Regions from separate parts of the Micromonospora sp. NPDC093277 genome, predicted to be linked through region 2. Evidence: riboswitches for the same ligand, from Rfam matches in the RefSeq annotation. Region 2 holds a riboswitch; each other region holds the start of a gene.
The links. A riboswitch is a leader RNA that binds a small molecule or an ion and turns the genes downstream of it on or off. The one in region 2 is predicted to bind cyclic di-AMP.
Positions count from the first base shown of each region.

Region 1 (7,726 bases), on a different contig from region 2:
AACGGACGCAGATCCTCGGCCAGGCGGGCGCCGATCGGGGTGAGCCGGACGACCCGGCTGGTGCGCTCGAACAGCGGCGCGCCGACCCGGCGTTCCAGTTTGCGCACCACATGACTGACCCGACCGGTGGTCACCCGCAGCCGCTCGGCGGTACGCCCGAAGTGCAACTCCTCGGCCAGGGTCAGGAACGTCTCGACCTCGTACCGCTCCAGCACGCCGACCCCCACCGTTGAACCCGGGTCAACGATCGTAGTCCGATCGCGGCTTGGTCCGCGGCCCGACCAGGACGAGGCTGGACGGTGACTTCCTACGAGGACAGGAGCACAAATGGACCACTACGCCCTGGGGGCACGATGAGCACGGTGCGGGTGACGGCCTTCGACCATCTGGTCCTCACCGTCGCAGACGTGGAACGGTCCCTGGACTTCTACTGCGGCACCCTCGGCCTGGAGCCGGTCCGGGTCGACCGCTGGCGGGCCGGTGAGGCGCCCTTCCCGTCGGTACGCGTGAACCCGGAGACCATCATCGACCTGGTACGCGGCGAGCCGAGCGGGTCGAACGTCGACCACTTCTGCCTGGTGGTGGAGCCGCTCGACTGGCAGCAGGTGATCGACTCCGGAGTGTTCACCGTGCTGACCGGGCCGGTGCCACGCTTCGGCGCACGCGGCACCGCCACCTCGATCTACGTACGCGACCCGGACGGCAACGTCGTGGAGCTGCGCTGGTACCCGCAATAGTCGTCACCGACGGGTGCCGGTCCGTTGCTAACGTGGCGCGATGCCCGAACTGCAGCGGCTCGACGTGCACCACGCCCCCGCCCTGCTCCGCTTCGAGCAGGAGAACCGGGCGTACTTCGCCCGGTCGGTGCCGGACCGGGGCGACGACTACTTCGCCGAGTTCGCCGCCCGGCTCGCGAAACTGCTCGCCGAGCAGGCCACCGGCGAATGCCACTTCCACCTCCTGGTCGACGACGACGGCACCGTGCTGGGGCGGTTCAACCTGGTCGACGTCGCCGAGGGCAGCGCCGAGCTGGGCTACCGGGTGGCCGAGCGGGCGACCAGGCGCGGCGTGGCACAGGACGGCGTCGGCCGCGTCTGCGACCTCGCCCGCGAGGAGTACGGGTTGCGTCGGCTGGTCGCGTCGGCCGCGCTGGCGAACCCGGCCTCGCTCGCGGTGCTGCGGCGCACCGGGTTCGTCCCGGTCGGCGAGGTACGGCTCAGTGGGCAGCCCGGTCTGCGGCACGTCCGCGACCTGACGCTCCTGCCCTCGCCGGCGGATATCCGTTGGCGCTCATCGCAGGCCTGAGTCACCATCCCGACGTGACCGACCACGAGGAGTTGCCCCTCGCCGACAAGCTGGCGCTCGGAAAGCTGTCCTACCTGCGGCAACGCTCGCTCGGCGGCACCCGCTACCGGGCCACCGGACAGCTCTGGCTCCAGGTGACACCTCGTTACCTGCACTGGAGCCGGCCCTCGGTGTTCGATCTGCACCTGGAGTCGATCCGGCAGCGCCTCGTCGCCTTCGAGCAACTCGCCAAACGCCGCGACCCCGGTGCCGGCGACGCCTGGCAGGCCGTGGTCGCGGCCGTGGATCTGCTGCTCGCCGACGCCCGCCAGCGCGTCGGGCACCGCATCCGCCCAAGGCGGACCTGACCGCCCTGGCGGTGGCAAACGATTGAGGCCCGGCCAGGAAACATGCGATCGACAAGGCGGTGAAGGCGGCCCGGCGCAAGCCGGGCAAGCGCAATCCGAGGCGGGCCGCCGAGGGTGGCGGGCCGGCTGCCGAGGCCAGCTAGGGCCTGTCTCAAGGCTTATTTGATCTCGTGGCAAGATCGCCGGATGCTGCGACTCACCGATTTCATCATCGACTGCCCGGACACGATGGAGCTGGCAGCCTTCTATTCAGAGGTGACGGGTCGCCCGGTCAAGGAGGGCAGTCACGGCAACTGGGCCGGTATCCGGTTTGGCGAGATCGAGCTGGCCTTCATCCGGGTGGAGGACTACCGCGCCCCGCAGTGGCCCGACAGCGAGCATCCCAAGCAGTTCCATCTCGACTTCGAAGTTGACGACATCGAGGCCGAACAGAGCCGCGTCCTGGCCCTCGGCGCGACGCTACAGCAGGATTCCGTCGGCCCCAACGGCTACGGCTGGCGCGTCTACACCGACCCCGTCGGCCACCCGTTCTGCCTCTGCCGCAACAAGGGTGTCACCTGGACCGACCAGGGCCTCATCTGGCCCAAGAGCGAGTAATGGCCCGCTGATGGCCCACGGCCTGTTTCAGCTCCGCTGACAACGCGAAAGCCCTGGTTGGGACTCTCGTCCGGACCAGGGCTTTCGCGAGTTGGAGCGGGTGACGGGAATCGAACCCGCACTGTCAGCTTGGGAAGCTGATGTTCTGCCATTGAACTACACCCGCAGGCGGCACCACTGTACCTGAGGTCACCGCCGTCGTGCACCCAGGTACCCCCGGCGCGCCTCCCACCCCCCGCGAGATCACCTCGACGCGATCTTGGAACCATAGCGATCCGTCGATCGGGCAAGAAGTTTCACTGTCGCAACATATGAGCGTTTTCAAATTTATCGATGGACTGTAACGTCGGCTCCACGTTCTCAACCACGGCGTGACACACCCCCTGTCGCGCCGCCAGAAAGAGGTGGGCCCATGGGACTCCGTCCCAACCTGCTGACCCGGCGTACCGCCGGTGTCGCGTCGACGACCCTCGCGCTGCTGCTCAGCACCGCCGCGGTGGGTGTCGTCCCGGCCGCTTCGGCCTTCTCCGCCGCCCCGGCGGGCGGCTGCGTCGAGCCGGCCGACGTCCACCCGGACGCCCGGGTGAAGGCCGGAGCGCACGCCAAGCACGACCCGAACGAGTTGACCGCCTCGCAGGTGCGGGAGCGGGAGGCGGATCTCGACGCCGCCCTGGCCGAGCGGTCCAGGCTCCGCGTCGACGCCGCAGCCGCGCCCCTGGCGACCGTGACCATCCCGGTCGTCGTCCACGTCATCCAGCGGGACAGCACGCGGGCTGGCGGCAACATTCCCGACTCGATGATCAATCAGCAGATCAGCGTGCTGAACCAGGCCTACAGCGGGGGCACCGGCGGCGCCGCGACCGCCTTCGCGTTCCAGCTCCAGAAGATCAACCGGGTCACCAACCCGTCCTGGTACCCGATCGTCTCGGGCTCCTCGGCCGAGCGGTCCATGAAGACCACGCTGCGGGAGGGCGGCAAGAACACCCTGAACATGTACCTGGGCGAGCTGAGCGACAACCTGCTCGGCTGGGCGACCTTCCCGAAGAAGACACTGGACAAGATGGACGGCGTGGTCGCGCTGAGCGAGTCGCTGCCGGGTGGCACCGCCACCAACTACAACCAGGGCGACACGGGCACCCACGAGATCGGCCACTGGCTGAACCTCTACCACACCTTCCAGGGCGGCTGCACCGGCCAGGGCGACCAGGTCAGCGACACCCCGGCTGAGGCCTCCCCTGCCTACCAGTGCCCGACCGGGCGGGACACCTGCACCGCTCCCGGCGCGGACCCGATCCACAACTTCATGGACTACACCTACGACTCGTGCATGTCCGAGTTCACCCCCGGGCAGGCCAGCCGAATGCTGACCGCGTGGGAGGCCTACCGCGCGGCGTAGCAACCGCAGCACGGCGAACGGTGCCGGTCCCGTTCGACGACGGGGCCGGCACCGCGCTGTCGCGGGGCTCAGGCGGCCGGGCGGCGGGTGTCGAAGCCGTGGCGGCCGCGCCGGGCCTCGGGCGGCGCGACGTCGGAGCGCCGCGTCGGGCCGGTCGCTCGCGGGTCGAGCCAGACCCGCACCTGCGGCCGGCCCGCGCCGAGCTGGGCCGCCTGGTCACGCCGGGTCAGCATCGCCACGTCGACGGTGAACTCGAACAGCCGCCAGTCGACCTGCGGGGCGGCCCGGCCGAGGGCGGCCACCCGGGCCACGGTGGCCGGCTCGGTCACGGGCTCGGCCCGGCCGGCGACGTAGGCCTCGTCGTCGCGCTCCTCGGGCGGGAACGAGTGCAGCGCGTAGCGGCCGTCGCGTTCGAGGTCGCGGCGCTTGGGCGACTCGATGACGAAGCAGTAGAGCCCCTCGTCGGTGATGACCGGGGAGACCGGGTGGACCCGGGGGCCGCCGTCGGCGCGGACCGTGGCGAGGTAGCCGAAGCCCGGCCCGTACTGCTGCAGGAGAAGGCGGATCTCGTCGGCGAGTCGGGGCTCGTCGGCGGCGAATTCGGACCAGGAAGCCATGCGGACATTCTATCGAACAAGTGTACGAGTGCGCAGTCCGACACGCAGGTCACCCGTACCGGTCGCTATGGTGTTCCGATGCTGCTCTCCGACCGCGACCTGGCCTCCGAGATCGAAGCGGGCACGCTCGCGCTGGAGCCCTTCGAGCCCGCGCTGGTGCAGCCTTCCAGCATCGATGTACGCCTCGACCGGCTCTTCCGGGTCTTCAACAACCATCTCTACACCCACATCGACCCGGCCGTGCAGCAGGACGACCTGACCTCGTTGGTGGAGGTGCCCGAGGGCGAGCCGTTCGTGCTGCACCCGGGTGAGTTCGTGCTCGCCTCCACGCTTGAGGTGATCTCGCTCGGCGACCAGCTCGCCGGGCGGCTGGAGGGCAAGTCGAGCCTGGGCCGGCTGGGGCTGCTCACCCACTCGACCGCCGGCTTCATCGACCCGGGCTTCTCCGGGCACGTCACGTTGGAGCTCTCGAACGTGGCGAACCTGCCGATCACTCTCTGGCCGGGGATGAAGATCGGCCAGCTCTGCATCTTCCGGCTCTCGTCGCCGGCCGAGCACCCGTACGGTTCGGCGGTCTACGGTTCGCGCTACCAGGGGCAGCGCGGCCCGACGCCGAGCCGTTCCTGGCAGAACTGGCGCATCTGGTCGACCCGCTGACGGGTGTTGACAGGGGCCCCTTCCGCTACCTGAGGCGTTAAGAAGGGGCCCCTCCTTTCACATCAGCCGGGGCGGCCGTAGCTGTTGATCTGGCCGTCGTCGACGCGTTTCATCGTGATGGGTTTGCCCGACTGGGAGGCGTGCACCACCCAGCCGTCGCCGACGTACATCGCGACGTGGTGCAGGTCGCTGTAGTAGAAGACCAGGTCCCCTGCGCGCAGCTCGCTGCGGCTCACCCGCTTGGTGACGTCGTGCTGTTGCCGGGCGTTGTGCGGCATCGAGACGCCCGCCTTGGCCCAGGCTGCCATGGTGAGACCGGAGCAGTCGTAGTGGTCCGGGCCGGCGGCGCCCCAGACATAGATCTTGCCGATCTGGGCGCAGGCGAACTTGACCGCGACCCCGGCGGGGCCGCCCGGATAGCCGGCGGGGCAGGGCGCCGGGCGCAGCGGGCCGCCGCCGCCGTTGCCGTACACCTTGAGCCGCAGCTTCTCCAGCCGGACGATCTCGGCGTCGATCTGCTTCTTCCTGGCCGAGAGCTGGGCATCGGTACGAGCCAGTTGGGCGACCATGTCGTCCAGCGGCTTCTTCTTCGCGGCCAACTGATCGCGCAGGTCGGCCACGGCCTGCACCTGCTGCTGCTGGCGGTGCGCGAAGCGGTCGAGCAGTTCGAGGCTGTTGACGATCTCGCCCGGCGACCGGCTGCCCAGCAGCGCGTTGACCGTGGAGATGCCGTTGCCCTTGTACGCGTCGGCGGCGAGCCCACCGACCTGCCCGAGGGCCTCGTCGACCTGGGCCTGCAACGGGGCGATCTGTTTGGCCAGCGCGTTGGCCTGCTTGCGTTTGGCGGCGAGGTCCTCGCGGGTGGCGTTGACCTGCTCGATGATCGGTTCGAGCTTGTTCCAGTCGGCGTCGATCTGCCGCTCGATCTCGGTGACCGACGGGTCGGCGTGGGCCGCCGTGGCGCCGCCGGTCAGTACGACGGCGGTGCCGGCCAGGGCGGCAAGGGCGGTGGTTAAGCGGGACCAGCGGGTACGCGGCGCAGCCGTCGACCGGCCGACCGGCCGGACCGACGGTCGCCGCGGGGCATGGTGTGCCACCGGGCTCCGTACTCCTTCTTTCCTGACCGCCTACCGGGTTAGCTGACGGGTTCGGGCGGGAAGGGAGCCGCCCTACCGCACCACGGTGCGGATTCACCCCAGGTACCTGGGTCCCCGGCTCGCCCGGAGGCGACTCGGCGGTGTCCGACCGCCACCACCCGGGCTGGGCGGTGAACCTACCGGTCGACGACTGACCAGAGTAGAGATCGTCGTTACCATTCCGCAACCCGCGACGCCGTGACACTCCGTACTCAAATTCGCGGTCGCGGTCCGCGGGCATGAAGGTTTCTTTCGGGGTACATCGTTACCTGGAAAGGTATTGACCAGGAGGCATGCGCGGAGCGAGGGTGAGGACGCAGTGACCCCCATCCCGAACTGGAGGTTTGATGCACCTCTCAGCCCTAACGTCGCGCAGACGGGTATTGCTGGCCGCCACCGTCGCGGCAGCCACCGCTCTCGCGATCAGCGGCCCCAGCGCGGCGGCGCCCCTCACCGCCGGAACCACCGACAACCCGGACCGTCAACAGCAGTACGCCGCCGCGGCAGCGGAGTACGGCGTGCCGCAGAGCGTCCTGCTCGGCGTCTCCTACCTGGAGTCCCGCTGGGACACCCACGCGGGCCAGCCCAGCACCAGTGGCGGCTACGGCCCGATGCACCTGACCGACGCGGCCCAGGTCGCCTCGACGCCGTCCAGCGCCCACGTCGACGAGAACGAGGACCCGCGCGGCGACGAGTCCCGGCCGCTCGTTCTCGACCCGGCGATCGCGGCGCGGCCGAGCGGCGACGTACTGCCGCAGGCGTCGCTGCAGACCCTCGACGCCGCCGCCGACCTCACCGGCGAGTCGAAGGAGACGCTGCGTACCGACGCCGTCGCCAACATCCGGGGCGGTGCGGCGCTGCTCGCCTCGTACCAGCAGGAGCTGGGTGGGCCGGCCGGCGCCGGCAGCGACCCGGCGGCCTGGTACGGCGCGGTGGCCCGGTATTCCGGCGCGGACACCGAGGACGCCGCGGCGGCCTTCGCCGACGAGGTGTACGACCAGATCAGCCAGGGCGCCAGCCGGATCACCGACGACGGCCAGCAGGTGACCCTCGCCGCCGCGGCGGTGACGCCGGACCAGTCCGGGCTGCACAAGCTCGGGCTGCGTCGCGCCGAGCGGCCGGACGGCCTGGAGTGCCCGGTCCGCCTCGCCTGCGAGTGGATCCCCGCGCCCTACGGGAAGTACGGCCCGGGTTCCGGCGACTACGGCAACTACGACATCGGCAACCGGCCGGCACAGCAGAAGATCGAGTACATCATCATCCACGACACCGAGGGCTACTTCGGCCCGAGCGTGCAGCTCGTTCAGGACGTGACCTACCTGGGCTGGCACTACACGCTGCGTTCGGTGGACGGCTACGTCGCCCAGCACATCAAGGCCAAGGACGTGGGCTGGCACGCCGGCAACTGGTACGTCAACGCCAAGTCCATCGGCATCGAGCACGAGGGCTTCGCCGGCCACGGCACCTGGTACACCGAGGCGATGTACCGGACCTCCGCCAAGCTGGTCCGGCACCTGGCGCTGCGCTTCCAGATCCCGCTGGACCGGCAGCACATCCTGGGCCACGACAACGTTCCCGGCATCACCGCCGCGAACGTGGGCGGGATGCACTGGGATCCGGGACCGTACTGGGACTGGTCGCACTACTTCGACCTGATGAAGGCGCCGTTCA
Region 1 is NZ_JBIWJO010000004.1:24,341-32,066, reverse strand. Features, by position in the region: gene ACIRG9_RS10375 (LysR family transcriptional regulator) at 1-215, opposite strand, end outside; gene ACIRG9_RS10370 (VOC family protein) at 354-737, shown strand; gene ACIRG9_RS10365 (GNAT family N-acetyltransferase) at 778-1,305, shown strand; gene ACIRG9_RS10360 (hypothetical protein) at 1,320-1,652, shown strand; gene ACIRG9_RS10355 (VOC family protein) at 1,839-2,249, shown strand; tRNA gene ACIRG9_RS10350 (tRNA-Gly) at 2,342-2,415, opposite strand; gene ACIRG9_RS10345 (zinc metalloprotease) at 2,662-3,645, shown strand; gene ACIRG9_RS10340 (pyridoxamine 5'-phosphate oxidase family protein) at 3,714-4,262, opposite strand; gene dcd (dCTP deaminase) at 4,341-4,919, shown strand; gene ACIRG9_RS10330 (NlpC/P60 family protein) at 4,982-6,016, opposite strand; cyclic di-AMP (ydaO/yuaA leader) riboswitch at 6,029-6,166, opposite strand; gene ACIRG9_RS10325 (N-acetylmuramoyl-L-alanine amidase) at 6,403-7,726, shown strand, end outside.
Region 1: another riboswitch for cyclic di-AMP. It lies ahead of ACIRG9_RS10330 (NlpC/P60 family protein); the one in region 2 lies ahead of ACIRG9_RS08095 (coiled-coil domain-containing protein).

Region 2 (7,726 bases):
GCACCGACATCGGCGGGGCGTACCGCTGGGAGCAGCCGACCCAGTCGTGGACGCCGCTGCTGGACTGGGTCGGCGCCGACAAGTGGGGCTGGAACGGCGTGGTCAGCCTCGCCACCGACCCGGTGCAGACCAACCGGGTGTACGCCGCTGTCGGCATGTACACCAACAGTTGGGATCCGAACAACGGCGCGATCCTGCGCTCGACCGACAAGGGCGCCACCTGGCAGGCCACCGCGCTGCCGTTCAAGAACGGTGGCAACATGCCCGGCCGGGGCATGGGGGAGCGGCTCGCCGTCGACCCGAACAAGAACAGCGTCGTCTACTACGGCGCCGAGGGCGGCAACGGCCTGTGGCGCAGCACCGACTACGGGGTGACCTGGGCGAAGGTCGCCAACTTCCCGAACGTCGGCAACTACCGGGCCGACCCCAACGACAGCAGCGGCTACAACTCGCAGAACCAGGGCCTGACCTGGGTCAGCTTCGACAAGAGCACCGGTACGGCCGGCAACGCCACCCAGACCATCTACGTCGGCGTGGCGGACAAGCAGAACCCGGTCTACCGCACCACCAACGGCGGCACCACCTGGGAGCGGATCGCCGGCCAGCCCACCGGCTACCTCGCCCACAAGGGCGTGGTCGACCCGGTCGGCGGCTACCTCTACATCGCCACCAGCGACACCGGCGGCCCGTACGACGGCGGCAAGGGTGACGTGTGGAAGTTCAACCGGGCCACCGGCGCCTGGACGCAGATCAGCCCGATCCCGTCGTCCAGCAGCGACGACTACTTCGGCTACTCCGGCCTGACCATCGACCGGCAGAAGCCGAACACCCTCATGGTGGCCACCCAGGTCTCCTGGTGGCCGGACGCGATCTTCTGGCGCAGCACCGACGGCGGCGCGACCTGGTCGCGGATCTGGGACTGGGCCGGCTACCCGAGCCGTACCAAGAAGTACTCGATGGACATCAGCTCGGTGCCGTGGCTGAACTTCGGAGCCAACCCGCAACCGCCGGAGGAGACCCCGAAGCTGGGCTGGATGAACGAGTCGCTGGAGATCGACCCGTTCGACAGCAACCGGATGATGTACGGCACCGGGGCGACCATCTACGGCAGCACCGACCTGACCAAGTGGGACAGCGGTGGGCAGCTCACCATCAAGCCGATGGTCAAGGGCCTGGAGGAGACCGCCGTACTCGACCTGATCAGCCCGCCCTCCGGCGCCCCACTGATCAGCGGGCTGGGCGACATCGGCGGCTTCCGGCACACCGACCTGAACGCGGTGCCGGCCTCGATGTTCACCCAGCCGGTCTTCACCAGCACCACCAGCCTGGACTACGCCGAGACCAAGCCGGCGGTGATGGTCCGGGCGGGCAACTTCACCGCCTCGGACCGGCCCAACGACCGGCACGTCGCGTTCTCCACCGACGGCGGCGCGAACTGGTTCCAGGGCAGCGAGCCGGGCGGGATCAACAACGGCGGCACGGTGGCCGCCTCCGCCGACGGCAGCCAGTTCGTCTGGGCGCCGGGTGACTCCGGCCAGCAGGTGGTCCGCTCGGTCGGTTTCGGCAACTCGTGGACCGCGGCGACCGGCATCCCGGCCAACGCCACCGTCGAGTCCGACCGGGTCAACCCGAACAAGTTCTACGGAGTCAGCAACGGGAAGTTCTACGTCAGCACCAACGGCGGGGCCGGCTTCACCGCCAGCGCCGCCACCGGTCTGCCGACCACCGGCGTCAAGTTCAAGGCGCTGACCGGCACGGAGGGCGACATCTGGCTGGCCGGCGAGGGTGGGCTCTGGCACTCCACCAACTCGGGGACCAGCTTCACCAAGGTCACCGGCGTGAGCACCTCGATAAACGTCGGCTTCGGCAAGGCGGCACCCGGCCAGACGTACCCGGCGCTCTTCGTCATCGGCACTGTCGACGGCCAGCACGGCGTCTACCGCTCCGACAACTCCGGCGGAAGCTGGGTGCGGATCAACGACGACCAGCACCAGTACGGCAACGCCGGCGAGGCGCTGACCGGGGACCCACGCGTCTACGGCCGGGTCTACCTCGGCACCAACGGCCGGGGCATCCTGGTGGCGGACCGGCTCGGCGGCACCCCGCCGCCGACCACCGCTCCGCCGACGACCGCGCCGCCGACGACCGCGCCCCCGACCACCGCGCCTCCGACGACCGCGCCGCCGACCACCCGTCCGCCGACGAGCGCGCCGCCGAGCACCCCGCCACCGAGCACGCCGAATCCGGCCGGCGGCTGCGGAGCGACCTACCAGGTGACCAATTCGTGGGAGGGCGGCTTCCAGGCCGAGGTGACGGTCCGTAACAACATGGGCTCGGCGATCAACGGCTGGTCGGTGAGCTGGAACTTCGCCAACGGGCAGCAGCTCAGCCAGCTCTGGAGCGGCACGTACACCCAGAACGGCAGCCTCGTGGTGGTCCGGGACGCGGGCTACAACGGCCCGCTCGGCGTCGGCGGCACCACCACCTTCGGCTTCCTCGCCAGTTGGAGCGGGACGAACTCGGTGCCCGCGCTCACCTGCACCACCCGCTGACCTGTCCACGCGGTGGCCGTCCCGTCCTGGCGGGGCGGCCAGCCGCCGCGTTCAAGCCGGAAGCCGGGGCGCCGGGCGGTGGCATACCGGTGAGCAGCGTGGTCCTGCTGCTCACCGCCGGCAGCGGTGGTCCGGCTCTCCGGGTGGTGGTCGTCTCCGGGCCCAACCTGGCGCCTGAGAGCGCCGCCGAGCAGCGGTTGCGGGTCAGCCGTCCCGGTCAGTCCTCCGGGTCGGCCGGGGGTCCAGCGGGTCCGCGTCCAGGAACTCGATCTCCTCGACGCCGGGCACGCTGCTCCCGGCGGCCCGGGCGGCCGTACCGGCGGCCCAGCCCATCGCGGCGCCGACCAGTGCGGCGCTGACCAGCATCGCCCACGGCAGGCCCGGCCGGCGGCCGGCGAGCGCGTCGAAGGCGAGGATGGCTCGGCGGCGGGCCTCGCCGGCGGCGGAGCCGACCAGGTCGGTGGCGTCGTCGGCCAGACCCGACCCGTTGCGACGGGCGGAGCGGGCAACGCCGCGGACACCGTCCCCGGCGGAGCCGGCGGCGTCGCGCATGTGCCGCCACGCCTGGTCCGCGATCCGCTCGGGCCTGCCGCGGCGGTCCAGCAGGGTCGTTCCGAACATGGTGTTACCTCCTCGGGGCGGAGTCCGGCGGCCACTTCGGACTCCGGCGGGTCATCCGGCGGGTGACGTTTCACTCATCCGGGCAGTGCCCCGCCCGCGGTCGCCCCAAACCATCCCAGGTCAGGCGCGGTCGATGGGGCGGGACGGGACGAACGCGGGCGAACGCGCCGGGCCCGGGTGCGAGGCGGACGGGGCCCCGGGCGGCTACCCTGGGCGGCGAATCGGCCGGCCCTGGTCGGTCGTTGGACGAAGTGAACCCGTCGTCCGGAAGAAACAGGAACCGAAGGATCCGGATTGGGATGCCCAGGTGTGCCCAGTCCGCGAATTGCCCATCCCGAGGGGTGGCGACCGAGGCCATCGGAGGAATACTCTCGGTCGCGGCCCGCGTACTGATGAGGCGCCCGTACGGGCGAGTGGAGGTGCTCGCGTGAGCCTGTCGATCGTGCAGTCGATGTTGCCGGGTGGTGTTATCCAGATCGCGCCGCGAGGCGAGATCGACGTCGACACCGCGTACGAGGTGCGGGAAGCGATCGCCGAGGTGCTCGCGAAGGGCCGTCCGTCCCGGATCGAGCTGAACATGCGGCTGGTCACCTTCATCGACTCTGTCGGCATCAGCGCCATGGTGGCCGGTTTCCAGACCGCCGAGGTCAGCGGCGTGAAGCTGGTGGTCACCGAGCCGAGCCGGTTCGTGCACCGGCAACTCTGGGTCACCGGCCTGCTGGGTCTCTTCGGCGCACCCGAGCCGTACTTCGCCGGCAGCACCCCTCAGGTGCTGCCCGGCGCCTGAGCTGGCCGGGCTCCGTACCGCCCCGTTGCCAGCCGGCCCCGGTTACGGGACGATCATGCGGACGCCGACGGCAAGGGGGTACGGCGTGCTCAGCAGCGACACTTTCAGCTACACCGTGCAGGCCCGCTGTGCCCGGGCGGATGCGGTCGCCCTGCTCAGCGACCTGAGCCGTCAGGGTGAACTGCATCCGCTGATCGTCCGGGTCCGCCAACTGCCGCCCCGGCCCGGCGCGCTGGCCAGCTACGCGATCACCGACCGGCTGGAACTGGGGCCGCTGCACTTCCCGGTCACCTACCAGGCGGACGTGCTGGTCGCCACCGAGGACGAGGTGGTGACGGTGGCTCGCCAGCAGCCCGCCACTACGGTCCGTAACCACACCCGGCTCCGGGACGAGCCAGGTGGCGTGGTGCGCATCGACGTCGAGATCACCCTCTCCGCCCCGGCACCGCTGTTCGGGTACGCCTTCCGGCAGGCCCGGGCGGCCCATCTCGGCCTCGCCAGCCGGCTCGGCGCCACCCTGGAGGGGCAGGCGGGCTGACTCAGGGCCGGGCTGCCTGGGCGGGTGGGCGCAGCCGGCCCCACGGCTTGTAGGTGGACAGCACGGTCATGATGATCAACAGGGTGCTGGACACCGTCGGAGGGATGATCAGGTCCAGCCGGTCCCGGGTGGCGAGGTCCGCCCCCAGTTCGCCGAGCCGGCGCACCGTCGGGGCGAGCAGCAGGAACACCAACCCCAGCATCGCCGTGGTGATCGCGAACTTCACCAGCACCCAGCGCCAACGCAGCAGGCCCCATGGGGTGAGCAGCGCGCTGGCCAGCCCGATCAGCCAGACCAGCACGCTCAGCGGGGCGAAGAGCCAGGTGACCAGCAGGCCCGCGGCCGGGTAGACCACCTCGGGGTCGGCCCCGCGTAGTCCGGCCACGCCCAGGGCGAGCAGCACCAGGTCGGCGCCGAGCCAGCCGAGCGAGGTGACCAGGTGCAGGGTGAGCAGGGCCTTGCGTCCGGGGGGAGAGAGTCGGCTCATGCCCCCGATGCTCGGCCGTCGCCGGCCCGGTGTCGTGGGGCGCGCAGCGACATCCGGCGTACGTCGGTGGGCGTAGGTGGCCCGCCCGGCGGCGGGCCACCTAGCGGCTCAGTAGACCGAGAGGTGTACGTGGTTTGTGTGGTCGCTGGACGGATCGCCGTTGCCGCCGCTGTACGCCTTCCACCCGCTGCTGGGCAGCCAGATCTGCTTGAACCAGATCACGTAGAGCACGGCGAGCGGGTCGGCGTTGCGGATGAAGTACGCCGCCAGGTTGTTGCCGTACGTCTTGTCGCCGCCGCTGGCCACCCCGCCGAAGCCGTCTTTCTGTGCGGCGAAGTCGCAGGCCCGGCCCTTGGGGTGCTCGCCGGAGCCACTGGGCCGGTAGCAGGAGACGTACCGGGTGAACCCGGCCGCCTTGGCCTGCTGTAGCGCGTGCAGCATGCGCGGCGTGATGCAGCCGTCGGCCGGGGTCGGGTCGTTGACGCTGCACGACTCCGCGGGCCAGGAGCCGTCGGCGTTGCGCGGGGCCGGCGTGGCGTTGGCGCGGGACGTGCCCTGCACGCTGCCGCCGCTGGCGGTGGTGGTCGCGGCGGCCTTCTTGTTGGCCACCTCCAGCGCGTGTTCCGCCTGTTCCTTGCGCTTGGCCATCACCGTGACCTGCCGGCGCTGCTCCAGGATCTCACCGTTCAGCGCCGTCTGGGTACGGGTGGCCTGGTCCCGGGTGTCGATCAGGTCGCGCAGCACCCGGTCCTCGTGCGCGGCGACCTGTTGCAGTGTGGCGGCGCGGTCCATGAAGCCCTGTGGGCTGCTGCTGTCGAGCAGCGCCGCGGCGGTGCCGAGCCGCCCGGCCCGGTACGCGAACCCGGCGATCTCGCCGACCTTGGCGTCGCGTACGGCCAGCTCCGCGTTGATCGTCTTCAGTTCGGCGGTGAGCTGCTGCTGCCGTTTCACCGACTGGTTCAGCGCCGCCCGAGCGTCCAGCCAGCCCTTGCCGGCCGCGTCGAGTTGGGCGCGTAGCTCCGCGGTGCCGCCCTCGTCGTCGCCGGGCGCGGCGGCGAGCAGGCCGGTCGGGGCGGCCGAGGCGGGGTGGACCGGTGCGGTCGCGAGGCCGAGGGCGAGAGCCCCGACGAGCAGGGCCGCCAACCGGGTGACCGTCCGTCGTGCAGGTGGCATTCCAGGTGTCCTTCCGTCAACGCCGACCGGGTTAGCTGACGGGTTCGGGACGGAAGATCCCTACCGCTGACGCGGATGCACCCCAGGAAGATGGTTCCCCGGCTCGCCGAGCTGCGGCGATTAGGCGACAGCCGCCGTCGGCGACGCGCTGCGCCGCCGGTGGGGGCCGCGACCGAGCCTACCGGCCGGGCCCCTCCAGTCGAGGGTTAGGAATCGGATGAAAGCCGGCATGAATGCACAATAGCCACTTGGATTTAAGTTTGCCCTAATTACCACTCGACTGGTCCACACTCTCCGGCCGACGCCCCGGGCTCGATCTGCAACGTGGCGTGATCGATCCGGAAGTCGCCGTGCAGGGCGGCCCGGGCGGCGGCCAGCACCTCGCCGACCTCGGCGTCCGGGGCCGTGGTCAGGTGCGCCGACGCCACGTCCATCCCGGAGGTGAGGGTCCAGACGTGCAGGTCGTGGACCTCGGCGACGCCGGGCACCGCGGCCAGCCGGTCGCGCACGGCGGTCACCTGGAGGTGCTCCGGGGCGGCCTGCACCAGGATGCGGACCGCGGCCCGGCCGAGCCGCCAGGTCCGCGGCAGGATGAACAGCCCGATCGCGACGGCGACCAGCGGGTCGGCCCACCACCAGTCGGTGAACGTGATGACCAGCGCGGCGGCGATCACCCCGAGCGAGCCCAGCAGGTCGCCGAGCACCTCCAGGTAGGCCCCGCGCAGGTTGATGCTCTCCTGCGCGCCGGCCCGCAGCAGCGCGAACGCGGCGATGTTGGCGAGCAGGCCGAGCGACGCCACGGCCAGCATCGGCCCGGCGAGCACCTCCGGCGGCTCGCCGAACCGGCGTACCGCCTCGACGAGCACGTAGGCGGCGACCGCGCCGAGCAGGACCGCGTTGGCGAGCGCGGCCAGGACCTCCAGCCGGTAGAGCCCGAAGGTGCGCTGCGGATCGGTGTTGGCTCGCCGGGTGGCGGTGATCGCGGCGAGCGCCATGCCGATGCCGAGCACGTCGGTGAACATGTGCCCGGCGTCCGAGAGCAGGGCCAGCGAGCCGGTGGCGAACGCGGCCACCGCCTCGACCAGCATAAGGGCGGTGAGCAGCCCGAACGCGGCCCAGAGTCGACCCTGGTGGCGGTGTGCGGCGTTGGTGACCGCGCCGCTGTGGTCATGACCTGCGCCCACGCCCACACCCTTTCGTCCCGCGCCCCGCCCGGGCCCAATCTATGCTCACATCGCTATGTATGCAAGTGAAGGCTGAGGGGGGTGGGCCAGCTCAGGCGCCCGCCGCGAACGCGGGCTGTGGTCAGTCCACCGGGTCGAGGGTGGTGAGGCGCTGGGTGGCCCGGGACAGCGCCACGTAGAGCGTCCGCACGCCCGACCCGGGATCGGCCCGGATCTCGCTCGGCGCCACCAGCACCACCCCGTCGTACTCCATGCCCTTGGCCTGGAGGCTGGTCACCACCTGGAGCCGGCCGCCGCCCAGGTCGCCCAGCCAGCCGGCGACCTCGTCCCGGCGCGGCACCGGCGTGATCACGCCGACCGTGCCCTCGACCTCGGCCAGCAGCG
Region 2 is NZ_JBIWJO010000003.1:22,869-30,594, forward strand. Features, by position in the region: gene ACIRG9_RS08070 (cellulose binding domain-containing protein) at 1-2,552, shown strand, start outside; gene ACIRG9_RS08075 (hypothetical protein) at 2,757-3,173, opposite strand; gene ACIRG9_RS08080 (STAS domain-containing protein) at 3,601-3,960, shown strand; gene ACIRG9_RS08085 (SRPBCC family protein) at 4,016-4,498, shown strand; gene ACIRG9_RS08090 (hypothetical protein) at 4,500-4,985, opposite strand; gene ACIRG9_RS08095 (coiled-coil domain-containing protein) at 5,094-6,158, opposite strand; cyclic di-AMP (ydaO/yuaA leader) riboswitch at 6,164-6,295, opposite strand; gene ACIRG9_RS08100 (cation diffusion facilitator family transporter) at 6,428-7,342, opposite strand; gene ACIRG9_RS08105 (HelD family protein) at 7,464-7,726, opposite strand, start outside.

Region 3 (7,726 bases), on a different contig from region 2:
GTGGCCGACCCGGCGGCGTCGCGTCGGGCGGTCGTGGCCGTGCCGGGCGACCGGCAGCGCGTCCTGGTCGGGCTGGTCCCGGCGACCGTCGGCTCCCGGGCCCCGCCCGTCAGCTGACGAGCCGCGGGCCGCGGCCCGCCTCGCCGTCCGACCGAACCTCACCCCGCATCCGCCCGACGGCGGCGCGGCGGCGCCCGTACCCGGTCGCGCCCCGCCCGCGGGCCAGTGCGGACCTCCTCGTCACGTCGTTTCCGTGAGGTGCCGACCATGCAGCAGACCGTTCTCCACCACTTCCTCAGCAAGGTTCCCGAGGCCGCCGCCATCTGGTCGGGCCTGCTCGTGTTCGCCCTGGGCCTGCTGGCCGCGCTGGTCGCCCGGCCCGAGCGGGACGTTCCGGCGGATGTTGCGCCTGATCCGGCGGCTGAGGAGGCGGCCCGCCGCGCCGACCTGCGCCGGTACGCCGACGAGGTGGCGGTGGCAGCCGCCGGGGCCGCGCAGACCGCTCGCCGGCGCCGCGAGCGGTGGCTGACCGCCCAGGCGGCGGCCGACCGGGCCTGGCGGGCGTACGACGCGGCCGAGACGAGCGCCCGGCGGCTCGCCGGTGCCGCCGTGCTGCCTGAGCCGCGTACCCTCCGCACGCCGGCCGAGTACGCGGCCCGGGAACGGTGGCTGCACCATGCCGCGATGGCGGCGCACTGGCACGGCGACCTGTCGGCCCGCCAACTCGCTGACGTGCTGGCCCATCGCAACGGGTGGGATCCGCGCCGGCACCCGGCCGAGCAGGAGATCGTTCTGGCCCGGGTGGTACGCGACCGCCGGCGGGCCGGCTGGCGGGCTGCCGCCGAGGGGGAGCAGCGGGCCTGGCGCGACGCCGCGCTGGCCGCCGAGTCGGCCCGCGCCCTGGCCGTGGAGGCGTTCGCCGCCGCCGAGGCGCTGCACACCGGCGCGGCCCCGATACGCCGTACCGAGGCGGTGGCGACGGCCCGCGCTGCGGTGCCGGCCGGCCGTAGCGCGCGCTTTCGTCCGGCACGGGTCGGATGAATCGTTACCAACTTCGGTGAGCCGCGTCACTGGCTGCCCGGAAACGGTCATCCGGATCAGTGTGGGCGATCGACTCCCGCAATTCCAGGTTGATCGTCCACCCGGTGTCCGATTCTTGCCTGACAGTTCCGCGATAACTGCTTGTCCCATTGAGTTACGTCAGTTGCGGGCTGTTCCGGTCGGCGCCGGTAATTCCGATGTTTAAGCAGGTCGGAGTGGTTGGCAGGAGGAGAACCCACCGGTAGTGTCGGCGCGTCCGGTGCGGTTACCGATCGCAGGTGGCGACGCCGCGCCGACCCGCTTAATCGTGATCTTTCACGAACCGGGGACCCAGTGCAACACCGGGGTGAATCCGCGAGCTGCGGCCCGCGGTAGGGCGTTCTTCCCGCCCGAATCCGTCAGCTAACCCGGTAGGCGGCCACGGAAGGAGTCACATCCTCGTGCCAACCTCCCCCCGATCTTCCCCCCGCCTCCACGGCGCCGCGGTGCCCTCGCTCGCCTGACCGGCGACCGAGCTTCCGGCAACCCGCTCCCGCAGCCCGGTTCACCGGGCGCTCCCTTTCCCGTGGCCACCCCGCCCGGCAACGCGCGTGACCCTGTCCGCGCGTCGGGCCGGCGTGCGCCGCTCAGGCCCTCGTGGAGGAACACACGTGAAGCACCACCTGAAGCGACAGCTGCGGCGCCTCGCGACCGAGCGCCCGTACCAGATCGTCGCCGGCTCGGCCGCGGCCCTCGTGCTCGCCGGCGGCGCCAGCGCCGCGCTGGCCAGCGCCGACGCGGCGCCCGCCCCCCAGGAGCACACCGCCGCCGTCGCCGAGCTGGCCCCCCGCCTCGGCGAGGTCGCCAGCCGCAGCGAGGCGCGCCTCGCCGCCCCGTCGCCGTCCGACTCGCCGAGCGCGTCACCGTCCGGCTCGCCGAGCGCGTCGGCGTCGCCGAGCAAGGCCAAGGCGGACCCGGACGTGACCCGTACGGCCAAGCCGAAGCCGAAGGCGCCGGTGACCAAGGTCCTCGACTACGACTACCAGGCGCAGACCGCCTACTGGAACTGTGGCCCGGCCGCGGTGCGCAACGCGCTGAGCGCGAGCGGCGTCGAGACCACCCAGGACGCGATGGCCGTGCCGCTGAACGCCGGCATGAACGGCACCAACTCGGCCGAGGACACCACCCGCGGGCTGAACAAGATGGTCAAGGGCAGCCCGTACCGGACCCACATGATCCCCGGTCAGGCCGCGACCCCGGCCCAGATGGACCAGCTCCAGGCGGACCTGGTCAACGCGGTCACCGACGGCCGTGGCGTGGTGGTCAACATCGCCGGCTCCGCCACCGACACCAACGGCGGCTGGCACTCGTTCCCCGGCGGTCACTACATCGCGGTGGTCGGCTACAAGGACGACGGCCGGATCGCCCGGATCGCCGACTCGGCGAACCCGGCGCTGCCCGAGTACTGGATCAGCACCATCGACCTGGCGAACTGGGCCGCCACCCGCGGCTACTCGTCCTGATCGCATCCCTCCCCCCTGTCGGGCACCGGCTCATGTGAGCCGGTGCCCGACCTCGTATGCGCGGTGTCTCGCGTGGGTGGCCGGTCCGATGCGACACTTCGCCGTATGGCCGACGAGACGGGTAGCCGCCATCTACTGCTGCTGCACGGACTGGGCGCCACCGGCGAGGTGTGGCTGCCCTGGGCGCCGCTGCTGGAACACCGGTGGGCGGGGCGCTGGCTGGCCCCCGACCTGGCCGGCCACGGCTGGTCGCCGCCGCTGCCGGCGTACTCCTTCGAGGCCCTGGCGGACCGGTTGGTGACGGGGCTCGGCCCGGTCGCCGACCGGCTCGGCGCCGACGACCGGCTGGTCGTGCTCGGGCACTCGCTCGGCGGGGTGGTGGCGCTGGCGCTCGCCGCGCGGATGCGGCGGCTGCCGATCGACGCGGTGATCGGGCTCGGCATCAAGGTCGCCTGGTCCCCGGCCGAGCTCGACAAGGCCCGCGAGCTGGCCGAGCGGCCGGTGACCTGGTTCTCCAGCCGGGACGAGGCGGCCCGCCGCTATCTGCGGGTCGCCGGACTGGCGGGGCTCTTCGCCCCCGACCATCCGGTGGTGGACGCCGGGCTGCGCCGCGAGGACGGCCGTTGGCGGCTGGCCATGGATCCGGCCGCGTTCGCGGTGGGGGAGCCGCGGCTGCCCGCCCTGCTCGCCGCGACCGACGTGCCGGTGCTGCTGGCCCGGGGTGAGCAGGACCCGATGGTGACCGACGCGCAGCTCAAGGAACTGGGCGTGCCGGTGGTGACCCTGTCGGGGCTCGGCCACAGCGCGCACGTCGAGGACCCCGCCGTCGTCCTCGACCTGCTCGCGCCGTACGCGACGCCCGACGGGCCGTGATGTCGTCGTCCCGCGGACGGGGCGACGACATCACGGCCGAGGGTTGCCGTCAGTACGTGCAGCCGGTGGCGGGCAGGGCGGATGGGGCGGGTGGTGTGACGCCGTCGTAGAGGGCCAGCAGCATGTTCTGCGGGCAGCGGTTGGCGCCGTTGACCCTGACCTCCAGGTGCAGGTGCGGGCCGGTCACGTTGCCGGTGGCCCCGGTGTAGCCGAGGACCTGGCCGGCGCTGACCCGGGCACCGGCGCCGACCGAGCGCGAATTCAGGTGGCAGTAGAGGTAGTAGGCGCCGTCGTCGGCGGTGATGCCGATGCCGAGACCGCAGTTGCCGCCCACGTGCCCGACCGTGCCGGAGGTGATCGCGTACGCGGTCGTGCCGGTCACGGTGGGCAGGTCGATCGCCGGGTAGTCGTGGTGCGGGTCGTCGTACTCGCTGCGAGGCAGCACCGACTTGCCGATGATCAGGCGATAGTTGCCGGTGCCGCCGCCGCTGCCGCCGACCAGGTACTGCCAGGTCGCCGGCCCGACGATGCCGTCGACGGCGAGCCCGTTGCGCGACTGGAACGACTGCACCGCCGAGGTTGTGGCCGGACCCCAGGCACCGTCCACGGACAGGCCGTAGCCGTACTTGTTGAGTGAGGTCTGCAGCGCGCGGACCGCGTCGTTGTTGGCGCCGGCGTTCAGGGTGACCACCAGCTTGCCCCAGGTCTGTGGCCCGATGACGCCGTCGGCGCCGAGGCCGTTGGCCGACTGGAAGGACTTCGCCACCGAGGTGGTGCCGGGGCCGTACTGGCCGTCGACCGTGAGGCTGTAGCCGCGGTGGCGGAGCAGGTACTGGGCGGTGGTGACGTTGGCGCCGGTCGAGCCGTTGCCCAGCGTGGGCCAGGCCGGCGCTGCCGCCTGGGCGGCGGTCGGACCGGTCAGTGCGGCCATCACGGCGAGCGCGAGCGCGCCGAGCCAGAGCGCGAGTCGACGAAGGAAGGTTGGCATACGTGCTCCTGTGGACGAAGAGTGGCGGCGTGCGGCGGACCGCGTCGCCGGGAGGGGCCGGCGACGTCTCGCCGGTGGGCTGCCCGCGAGCAAGTATGATGATGATGTTGAATATTTACAATGGTGATTGGATAGCGGGTGATCTTCCGCACACGCAAGACCGCCCCGCCGGGGGTGGCGGGGCGGTCAGGAGGTGAGAGTGGCTCAGGCGGTGGGAGAGAACGGCGAGCCGTCCGGCGCGGCCGCTCCGGCGCCGCGCGGGGCCAGCGGGGTCCAGCCCGGTTCGAGCTGCCGGCGGGCGGCGTCAAGGAACGCCTCGGCGTACGCCTCGGCGGGGAAGTCGCCCAGGTAGCGGGTGCGGGTGGCCCAGCGAGCCGCCGCCTTCGGGTCGGTGTCGAGCAGCTCGGTCAGCACCCCGTCCACGTTGGACATATCCCGGCGCAGCACGTAACCCGAGCCGGCGAGGGGGAACCGCCCGACGAAGTCCTCGCCGTCAGCGCCCATGTCGGTGACGGCATAAGGCTTGCCCGAGTAGAGCCAGTCGGAGATGACCCCGGAGACGTCCGAGACCAGCGCGTCGGCGCGGTTGACGCAATCGGTCAAAGTCAGCTCCCGGGTGGCCGCCGCGCCCCACAGGTGGGTCCGGCCGGTCGTCGCCTTGTCCGCGGCGAGCAGCTCGGTGAGCCGGGCCAGCTGCCGCGCCGAGGCCGGGTTCTGCGCGGTGTACGGGTGGTGCCGAAGGATCACCGTGGCACCCCGGTCCAGTAGCCGGCGGAGCATCGTCTCGGCCACCGGCAGCGAGCAGTAGTTTGCGTCGGCGTGGTGCCCCGTCCAGGTGGGGGTGTAGAGCACGGTCGGCTGCGCCAGGCCGGTGGTCGGCTCCCGGCGTACCTCGATCGCCTCCACCTGGGGCCGGCCGACCACCACGAACTTCTCGGCGGGGATCTCCACGCCGGCCCGGGCGTACCGGTCGATCGCCGCCTGGCCGGCCACGAAGATCTTGTCGAAGATCGCCGAGACCGGGTTGGCGCTCGGCGCCTTGTCGCTGTCGCCGTGGTGCAGCTGCACGTGGGTGAGGTGCGCGAAGCGGATGCAGTGACTGTTCTTCGCGCCGTGGTTGACGTAGAACGCCGCCCGCAGGCTGGGGACCAGCGCCTCGTCCATGGCCTGCAGCGTCGGGCAGAAGACCACCGGTGCGCGGGTCGCGGCGGCGACGGCGGGCAGGAACTCCGGCTCGCGCAGCAGGACCAGGAACGGCCGGCCGATCCGTTCCAGGTACGGCAGCCACATGGTGACCTGGTACTCCGACCCGGGCGGGGCGGAGAAGTAGAGCACGAACTCGGGCTGGTGCCGGCGTAGCGCCCGGCCCACCGGGCCGCCCCCGGCCGGCGGCCGGAACCGCCGCCGCGCCAGGTCGAGCCCGACCGCGCCGCAGCCCGCGCCGACCAGCAGGGTGGCGGCCAGCGCCACCCAGCCGGGCAGGGCGAGGCCGGCGGCCACCGCCACCAGGGCGAGCAGCACCAGCAGCGCGTCACCGAGCCGGCCGGCGACCAGCGGGGCCCACGAGCGGACCGGAAGGTTGGCCGCGCGGATCTCCAGGGCGCCGGCGTCGCGCAGCGGCCCCACCAGCAGCACCAGGCCGAGCAACACCAGCGCGGTGGCGGCCAGCGCCGGGTCGAAGCCGGCGTCGAGCCGGCGGGCGTACCCGACCAGGATCCCGGCGGCCACGAGCACCGACTCGGCGACGCCGTCGGCGGTGGGTCGCACCCGGCGTTCCCACGCGGCGGCGGCCAGGGCGGCGACCGCGATCGCCAGCCCCCAACCGGTCGCCCCGGTGAGCGCCACCACGAGGAACGCCAGCACCGCCAGCCCGGTGGTCAGCACCCGAGCGAGCAGCTTGCGGACCAGGTCACCACGCATTGTTACCGTTCCGTTCCGCTGGTCGTCCGGTCAGGCGTCGACGCCGGTGGGCAACTGCTCGCCGCGTCTGGTGCCGAGGTCCGCGCCCGGCTGCGCGGGCACCGCGACCACCTGGTCGCCGGGCGCCACCGGGGCCACCTGCTCGCCGGGGGGCCGGCGGACGTCGATGACCTGGCCGGTCAGGTCGGAGACGAGAACGTCCAGGGAGGCCTGCGCGACCGCCTCGGCGGAGAGCAGCGTGTGCTCCGGCTCCTCGCCGAACGCCCGGGTACGCATTGGGGTGGCGGTGCGCTCCGGGTTGACGCAGTTGACGCGTACGCCGAACTCGGCCCACTCGTCGGCGAGCGCCTGGGTCAGGTTCACCAGGGCGGCCTTGGTGGCCGAGTAGAGCGCGTACCGGGCCCGGCCCCGGGTGTACGAGCTGGAGGTGTAGAGCAGCAGTTGGCCCTTGGTCTGCTGGAGGTACGGCAGGGACTGCCGGGCGATGGTGACCGGGCCGACGAAGTTGACGTGCAGGAGGCGGTCCATCGTCTCCTCGTCCATCTCGGCGAGGGCGCCCTTCTCGAGGATCCCGGCGGTGACCACCACGTGGTCGATCCGGCCGGTCGCCTCGAAGGCGGTCCTCAGCGCCGCCGCCACGTCCTCCGCCCGCTCCACGTGGGTTCCCGTGGTGGATCGGCTGAACGGGAAGACCTGGGCGCCGTAGCGCCGGGCCAGCTCGGTGAGGTCGTGGCCGATGCCGTAGCTGCCGCCGAAGACCACGATGGTCCGGCCGGTCAGCTCCTCGGTGTAGCTGCGGTGGTCGTGCACCCGGGGTGCCTGGGCGGCGGCGAGCTGGAAGAGCTTGTCCGCCAGGTGCACGTCGACCGGGTGGGTGACCTTGATGTTCTCGTCCGAGCCGTCGATCACCTTGATTGGCGTGTCGGGCAGGTAGCGCAGCACCACGCCGCAGTCGTCGGTGGCGGCGAAGCCGGGGTCGCCCTCGGCCCGCCGGTACGCCTCCCGGATGGTGCCGGACCGGAACGCCTGCGGGGTCTGGCCGCGGCGCAGGGTGGCGCGGACGGGGATGTCGGTGATGCAGTCGTTCTCGTCGACCTGGATGATCGTGTCGGCCGACGGGATGGCCACGTCGACCGCCGAGTACGTCCAGAGCGCGTTCACGCACTCACGCACGATCCGGGCGCTGACCAGCGGGCGGACCGCGTCGTGGAAGAGCAGGTTGAGATCGCCCTCGCCGACCGCGTCCAGCGCGATGCGGGTGGTGGCGTTGCGGGTGTCACCGCCCTCGATCACCTGGCTGACCTTGCGGAACCCGGCGTCGGCCACGATCCGCTGCGCGTCGGCGACGTGGCCGGCGGCCATCAGCACGATGATCTCGTCGATCTCCGGCGTGGCCTCGAAG
Region 3 is NZ_JBIWJO010000008.1:40,068-47,793, forward strand. Features, by position in the region: gene ACIRG9_RS18985 (hypothetical protein) at 1-117, shown strand, start outside; gene ACIRG9_RS18990 (hypothetical protein) at 268-1,041, shown strand; cyclic di-AMP (ydaO/yuaA leader) riboswitch at 1,330-1,473, shown strand; gene ACIRG9_RS18995 (C39 family peptidase) at 1,692-2,543, shown strand; gene ACIRG9_RS19000 (alpha/beta fold hydrolase) at 2,649-3,416, shown strand; gene ACIRG9_RS19005 (peptidoglycan-binding protein) at 3,466-4,404, opposite strand; gene ACIRG9_RS19010 (CDP-glycerol glycerophosphotransferase family protein) at 4,609-6,324, opposite strand; gene ACIRG9_RS19015 (SDR family NAD(P)-dependent oxidoreductase) at 6,355-7,726, opposite strand, start outside.
Region 3: another riboswitch for cyclic di-AMP. It lies ahead of ACIRG9_RS18995 (C39 family peptidase); the one in region 2 lies ahead of ACIRG9_RS08095 (coiled-coil domain-containing protein).

Region 4 (7,726 bases), on a different contig from region 2:
CGGGAGCGGCCGGCTCGGCGGTGAAGAGGGCGAGCAGGGCGCCGACCTGCTGGTCGGCCTCCGCCGGGTGCCGGAAGTGGCCGCTCGGGTTGATCGTGTACTCGTTGCGCCGCCCGACCCGGGTGCGACGCAGGTAACCACCGGCTTCCAGGTCGGCGACGATCGCCTGGGCGGCCCGCTCGGTCACCCCCACCTCGTCGGCCACGTCCCGCAGCCGGGCGGTCGGGTTGCGCGCGATGGCCAGCAGCACGTGCCCGTGGTTGGTGAGGAAGGTCCAGTTACGGCCGCTCCCGTTCTCGCTCGCTGTCGTCGCCATGATGGTCATGGTATGACCCCGCTCGGGGCGTTCCGGCTCCTGCCCCGACCCCCCTCCGGTTGCCGTCAGGTCAAGCGCCCGCAAACACATGAAATCTGTATCACGTAAATCTTGACGTATCTTCGCTGAGGGTGTGACGTTGGTTCTTGCGGCCGTCTCCGCCGCCGACCGGGTCGACCAGGTCGTATCGCGCGAGGACGAGGTGACTGCCATGACGCCGAACACACCCGAACAGGCGCTCGCCGAGCTGTACGCCGGCAACGCCCGCTTCGTCACCGGTGTGCCTCGCCATCCGAACCAGGACGCCGGTCACCGGGCCGCCGTCGCCGACGGCCAGCACCCCTTCGCGGTGATCGTCGGCTGCTCCGACTCCCGCCTCGCCGCCGAGATCATCTTCGACCGCGGCCTCGGTGACCTCTTCGTGGTGCGGACCGCCGGCCACACCGTCGGACCCGAGGTGCTCGGCAGCGTCGAGTACGCGATCACCGTGCTCGGCGTACCGCTGGTCGTGGTGCTCGGCCACGACTCCTGCGGGGCGGTGCAGGCCGCCCGCGACGCGGTCACCACCGGTACCTCACCGGCCGGGCACCTCGGTGCGGTGGTCGAGGCCGTCGTGCCCAGCCTGCGCCAGGCCGCCCGCCAGGGCATCGAGGACGTGGACGGGATCGTCGACATCCACATCGCGCAGACCCTGGAGGCGCTGCTGGCCCGGTCCGCCGTGATCGCCGAACTGGTGGCCGCCGGCCGGTGCGGGGTGGTCGGCATGTCGTACCGGCTCAGCGCGGGCGAGGTGCGGACGGTGGCCGAGGTGCCGCCAGGCACCCCGACCACCGTGGGGACGCTCCAGGGCCCAGCCGGGAGCGACCAGGGCACGCCCTAGAGCAGCGACATGTGGACGTGGTCGGTGTGGTTGGAGGGCCCGCTGTAGGACTTCCAACCGGTCGCCGGGAACCAGATCTGCCGGTTCCAGATCACGTAGTAGATGCCCAGCCGGTCGGCGTTGCGGATGAGGAAGGCGGCGACGTTGTTGCCGTACATCCGGGTGTCGTTGTTGTGCCAGGGCGCGAAGCCGCTGTTCTGCAACGACCAGTCGCAGGCCCGACCCTTCGGGTGCTCCCACGGCCCGCCGGAGCGGTAGCAGCCGGCGAAGCGGGTGAAGCCGGCTCGCCGGACCTCCTTGTAGGCGTGCAGGGTGCGCGGCGTGATGCAGCCCGAGGTGGTGGGATCGTTCTCGCTGCACGACTCGGACTTCCAGTCACCGTCGGCGGTGCGACCGGGCCCGATCCGGGCGACCGGCGAGGTGGCCGAGACCAGACCGCCGGTGAATCCCCGCCCGCCGACCAGCGCCAACGCCTTCTCCGCCGCGACCTTCTCCCGCGCCATCGCGTTCTTCTGCTTCTCCTGCTCGCGTACCTCGGCCTCGACCGCGAGCTTGGCCTGCTCCGCCCGGGTCTTCGCCGCGTTGACCGCCGCGAGCCGCTGCGCGTGGACCATGTTCAGCTCGTCCAGGGCGGCGGCGCGCTGGACGAACGAGTCGGGCGTGTTGCTCTCCAGCAACATGGCCATCACGCCGAGCCGGCCGGTGCGGTACGACTGTGCGGCGATCTGGCTGACCTGCGGGCGCAGCGCGTCGAGTTCGGCCTGCGCGGCGCGTACCTCGCCGGCCAGCTGGCGTTGGCGCTGCTGCGACTTGTCGAGCTTCGCCTTGGCCTGCAGGTACGCGCGGTTCGTGGCGTTGAGGACGTCCGTGATGAGCGGAGGATCGTCGTCCTCCTCGTGCCCCGACGGGGTGGGGTTGGTGGGCGCCGCCATGGCCGGGGTCGGCCCGGCGACGACGGCGAACGCGGCGAGTACGGCCACCACGGGTGTCAACCAGCGGCGCAGGGGTGCCGTCACAGTGTTCCCTTCCGTAGACCGCCGACCGGGTTAGCTGCCGGGTTCGGGGCGGAAGTGGCCCCTACCGCTGGTCGCGGATTCACCCCTCGTACCTGGTTCCCCGGCTCGCCGTCGAGCGATTGGGCGGCGGCACCGCAGGCGCCGTAGCGCGCCTTCGGCGGTGACCGGCAGCGAGGTTACCTGAGAGTCCCCACGGCGATCTACGTCCGGAAGCCGACTAATAGTGCGATTTCGTCGTTGCCCTGCGTGACCGCCGTCGCCTTTGGAACCGACGGTCACGCTACGGAGTTTCACCATGCGACCTCCGTGCTCCCCTGCGGCCCGCGCCGCCGCGCGGCCGCCCCGCCGAGCGCCTCCAGAGCATTGTCCCGTTCCGCCGGTGGCCGAGCGGCGGGGGGCACCGGCGGCTCGCCGTCCGACCCGGCGCGCCGCCCGGCGGCGGTGACCACCGCGGCCAGCCCGGTGGTCAGCGGTACGGCGGCGACCAGGCCGAGCGTGGCCACGATGCTGCGGACGATCTCCTGGGCCAGGAACTCGCTGGTCAGGATCTGACTCAGCGGGCGGGAGTCGGCGACGAGCAGGAGCAGCAGCGGCAGCGACGCGCCCGCGTACGCCAGCACGATCGTGTTGACCGTGGAGGCGATGTGGGCGCGACCCACCCGGGTGGCCGCCCGGTAGAGCTGGATCCGGGACAGCCCCGGATTCGCGTACGCCAGCTCGGTGACCGTGGCGGCCTGGGTGACGGTGACGTCGTCCAGCACGCCGAGCGAGCCGATGATGATGCCGGCCAGGAGCAGCCCGTGCAGGTCGACGTCGTTCTGGAACATCAACAGGGTGGTGGCGTCCTCACTGCCGAACCCGGTCAGATGGGTGGCCGCGGTGGCCAGCGCGCCGAGGACGCCGGTCAGTACCAGGCTGCCCAGGGTGCCGAGCACCGCCACCGAGGTCTGCGCGGTGATCCCGTGGGTCAGGTAGAGCACCACGAACATGATCAGCGCGGACCCGACGATCGCCACCAGCAGCGGCGGCTGGCCGGCGCTGATCCCGGGCAGGATGAAACCGAGCAGGACGGCGAAGCTCGCCACCAGGCCGCCCAGTGCGGCCAGCCCGCGCCAGCGGCCGAACGCGACGATGGCGACGGCGAACAGCGCGGCGAGCCAGGCCAGTGGCGCGCCGCGCTGGTGTTCGGCGATCTGGTAGCTCTTCGCCGCCGGGTCGGCCGGGTCCGTCAGCTCGACCAGCACGACCGCGTCACCCACCTCGACCCGGGGCGCGCCGGGTCCGGCCGGGACGGGCACCTCGACCTGTCGCCCGGCGTCCGGGCCCTGCTCGGCGGTGACGGTGACGGTCCCGCAGGGGCCGGTGGATCCGCCCGGGGCGCCCTCCGGCGTCTCCGGCGCCGGTGGGCAGGGCTCGGTCACCACCCGGGTCACCGTGCCGTGGTAGCGGGGCACGTCCGGGCCGCCCGCCGGCTCCCGGCCGGTGTCCCGTGGCCAGAGCACGAGCGCGGCGACCACGGTGATCACGAAGAGCGGCACCACCGTCGCGACGAGGATCCGTCGTACGCCCGGCGGGGCGGACGGCGCGGGACGGGTGTGGTCGGCGCCCATGACGAGACTCCCAACGATTCACGGCGGCAAGCGTGTCGCCGGGCCGGTCGGGTCCACCGGCCGGCGGAGGCGCGCCGGGGCGGCGCCAGCGGGTTGTCGCCGGGAATGGTAGCCAGTCCGCCCCGGGGCTACCGGCTCAGCCGCGCTTCATGAGCCGGCCGACGGCGGCCATCATCTCGGTGGCCATCTCGTCGGCGCGACCCTCGGCGGCACCCTCCCGCATGCAGTGCCGGGCGTGCCCGTCGAGCAGGCCGAGGCCGACCTTGTCCAGGGCGGCCTGGATGGCGGAGATCTGGGTCAGCACGTCGATGCAGTAGCGGTCGTCCTCGACCATCTTCTCGATGCCGCGAACCTGGCCCTCGATGCGGCGGAGCCGCGCGAGCAGCTGGTCCTTGCTGGCGGTGTAGCCCCGGGTCGGGGTCGTCGGTGCGGTCATGAAGTCGAGGATAGCTTACCCCTCCGGGGTATGTTATGTTCCTTCCCGTGGCCGATACCCCCACGGGGTAGCGGTAACGAGTCAAGTGGCAGACGTCTCGCTTCCAATTACCCCTAGGGGGTATAAGGTCGGAGGCGGTGGGAAAGGAGATTAGCCATGGTCACCAACACGTACCAGGTGCAGGGCATGACCTGCGGGCACTGCGTCAACTCGGTCAGCACCGAGGTGGGCGCGATCCCGGGCGTCAGCGACGTCCAGGTCGACCTGGCTTCCGGCCAGGTCACCGTCACCAGTGAGAGCCAGTTGGACACGGACACCGTCCGCGCCGCCGTGGACGAGGCCGGATACGACCTCGTCGGGGCGTGACGGGTCCGCCGGACCCGAAGGAACCGAGGTAACACCATGAACACGGCGACGAAGCTGAGCGGCTTCACCCTCGGCCTCGCGGCGGTGTTCGGCACGGCGTACGGGGTCGGCCAGCTGACCGGCCCCGTCACCCCGGCCGCCGAGACCCGCCACGACAACACCGAAACCGGCCACACCGGCGGCGGCAACGAAGCCGGCCACACCGGCGCCGACCACACGGCCGGCGCCACCGACCACCTGCCCGGCGGGCTGCTCGTCTCCGACCGCGGCTACACCCTGCAACCGGTGACCGCCCCCGCCGGCGAGTTCGCCTTCCGGATCACCGGGCCCGACGGTCAGCCGGTCACCCGCTACGACGTGGCGCACGACAAGCGCATGCACCTGATCGTCGCCCGCCGCGACCTCTCCGGCTTCCGGCACGTCCACCCGGAGCTGGCCACCGACGGCACCTGGCGGGTCGCCTCGCCGCTCGCCGGCCCCGGCGTCTGGCGGGCGTTCGCCGACTTCACCCCGACCGGCGGCGAGCCCCTCACGCTCGGGGTCGACGTCACCGTCCCCGGCGAGCTGGTCGAGCGCCCACTGCCCACGCCCGTCACCAGCACCACCGTCGACGGCTACACCGTCATCCTGAGCGGGGCCCCGCAGCCCGGCCGCACCAGCCAGCTCACCCTGACCATCAGCCGGGACGGGAAACCGGTCACCGACCTGCAGCCCTACCTCGGGGCGTACGGGCACCTGGTGGCGCTGCGACAGGGCGACCTGGCGTACCTGCACGTGCACCCGGAGGGCGCGCCCGGCGACGGGCGGACCCCGGCCGGGCCGGCGGTCAGCTTCGCCGCCGAGGTGCCCACGGCCGGGACGTACCGCCTGTTCCTGGACTTCCGGCACGGCGACGCGGTGCACACCGCGGAGTTCACCGTCTTGGCCGGCGACCAGGCCGCTCCGGCGCCGCAGGCGCCGGCCACCACCGCACCGACCCCGGACGCCGGGCACGGCGTCCCCGGTCACGGGCACAATTGACCGGAGGTGCCGCGATGACATCGACCGCCAAAAGCCCGCGCACGGGCTCCGCGCCCCTGCCGGTCGCGCCGAACCTGATCGAACTCGCGATCGGCGGCATGACCTGCGCCTCCTGCGCCGCCCGGATCGAGAAGAAGCTCAACCGGATGGACGGCGTCGAGGCAACGGTCAACTACGCCACCGAGAAGGCCACCGTCCGGTACGCCGACGAGGTCACCCCGGACGACCTGATCGCCACCGTGGAGAAGACCGGCTACACGGCCGCCGTGCCGCCACCGCCCGCGCAGGCCGCCGCCGAGGCGACCGCCGAGCCGCTGGACGAGCTGCGCGGGCTGCGTACCCGGCTGTGGGTGTCGGTGGCGCTGGCCGTGCCGGTGATCCTGCTGGCCATGGTGCCGGCCTGGCAGTTCGACTACTGGCAGTGGCTGTCGCTGACCCTGGCCGCCCCGGTGGTCGTCTACGGCGGGCTGCCGTTCCACCGGGCCGCCTGGATCAACCTGCGGCACGGCGCGGCGACGATGGACACCCTGGTGTCGCTCGGCACCCTCGCCGCGTTCGGCTGGTCGCTCTGGGCGCTCTTCCTCGGCGACGCCGGGATGCCCGGGATGACCCACCCGTTCCGCTTCGACATCACCCGCACCGACGGCGCGGGCAACATCTACCTGGAGGCGGCGGCCGGCGTCACCGTCTTCATCCTGGCCGGCCGCTACTTCGAGGCCCGTGCCAAGCGCACCGCGGGCGCCGCCCTGCGAGCCCTGCTCGAACTCGGCGCCAAGGACGTCGCGGTGCTGCGCGGCGACCAGGAGACCCGGATCCCGGTGGACCAGCTCGTCGTCGGGGACCGGTTCGTGGTCCGCCCCGGGGAGAAGGTCGCCACCGACGGCGTGGTCGAGGACGGCACCTCGGCGGTCGACGCCAGCATGCTCACCGGCGAGTCGGTGCCGGTCGAGGTCGGCCCCGGCGACACCGTGGTCGGCGCGACCGTCAACGCCGGCGGCCGGCTGGTGGTCCGGGCCACCCGGATCGGTGGCGACACCCAGCTCGCCCAGATGGCGAAGCTGGTGGAACAGGCGCAGACCGGCAAGGCAGCCGTGCAGCGGCTCGCCGACCGGATCTCCGGGGTCTTCGTGCCGATCGTGATCGCGCTGGCCGCCGGCACGCTGGGCTGGTGGCTCGGCACCGGGGCCGGTACGACCGCGGCCTTCACCGCGGCGGTGGCCGTGCTGATCATCGCCTGCCCGTGCGCCCTCGGGCTGGCCACGCCGACCGCGCTGCTGGTCGGCACCGGGCGGGGCGCCCAGCTCGGCATCCTGATCAAGGGGCCGGAGGTGCTGGAGTCCACCCGCCAGGTCGACACCGTGGTGCTGGACAAGACCGGCACGGTGACCACCGGACGGATGACCCTGGTCGACGTGCTCCCCGCCGCCGGTCAGGACGCCGACGAGCTGCTGCGGCTGGCCGGCGCGCTGGAGGCCGCCTCCGAGCACCCGATCGCCCGGGCGGTCGCCGACGGCGCGGCGCAGGCCGGCCCGGTGCCGGCGGTCACCGGTTTCGCCAACGTCGAAGGGCTCGGCGTGACCGGCTCGGTCGACGGCCGGGACGTGGTGGTCGGGCGGCTTCGGCTGCTGCGGGAGCGGGGCCTCGACGTACCCGAGGAGGTCGTGCGGGCCGCGACCGAGGCGGAGGCCGCCGGCCGGACGGCGATCCTCGCCGGCTGGGACGGGCGGGCCCGGGGCGTGCTCGCGGTGGCCGACGCGGTGAAGCCGACCAGCCGGGCCGCCATCGCGGGACTGCGCGAGCTGGGGCTCACCCCGGTGCTGCTCACCGGCGACAACGCCACGGTCGCCCGGGCGGTGGCCGCCGAGGTCGGCATCGACCAGGTGATCGCCGAGGTGCTGCCGGCCGACAAGGTCGACGCGGTACGCCGGCTCCAGGACGGGGGGCGGACGGTTGCCATGGTCGGCGACGGGATCAACGACGCCGCCGCACTGGCCCAGGCCGACCTGGGACTGGCCATGGGCACCGGCACCGACGTGGCGATCGAGGCCTCCGACCTGACCCTCGTCCGGGGCGACCTGATGG
Region 4 is NZ_JBIWJO010000004.1:452,424-460,149, forward strand. Features, by position in the region: gene ACIRG9_RS12380 (helix-turn-helix transcriptional regulator) at 1-325, opposite strand, end outside; gene ACIRG9_RS12385 (carbonic anhydrase) at 528-1,196, shown strand; gene ACIRG9_RS12390 (coiled-coil domain-containing protein) at 1,193-2,212, opposite strand; cyclic di-AMP (ydaO/yuaA leader) riboswitch at 2,215-2,348, opposite strand; gene ACIRG9_RS12395 (YibE/F family protein) at 2,503-3,822, opposite strand; gene ACIRG9_RS12400 (metal-sensitive transcriptional regulator) at 3,959-4,258, opposite strand; gene ACIRG9_RS12405 (heavy-metal-associated domain-containing protein) at 4,415-4,624, shown strand; gene ACIRG9_RS12410 (hypothetical protein) at 4,661-5,644, shown strand; gene ACIRG9_RS12415 (heavy metal translocating P-type ATPase) at 5,659-7,726, shown strand, end outside.
Region 4: another riboswitch for cyclic di-AMP. It lies ahead of ACIRG9_RS12390 (coiled-coil domain-containing protein); the one in region 2 lies ahead of ACIRG9_RS08095 (coiled-coil domain-containing protein).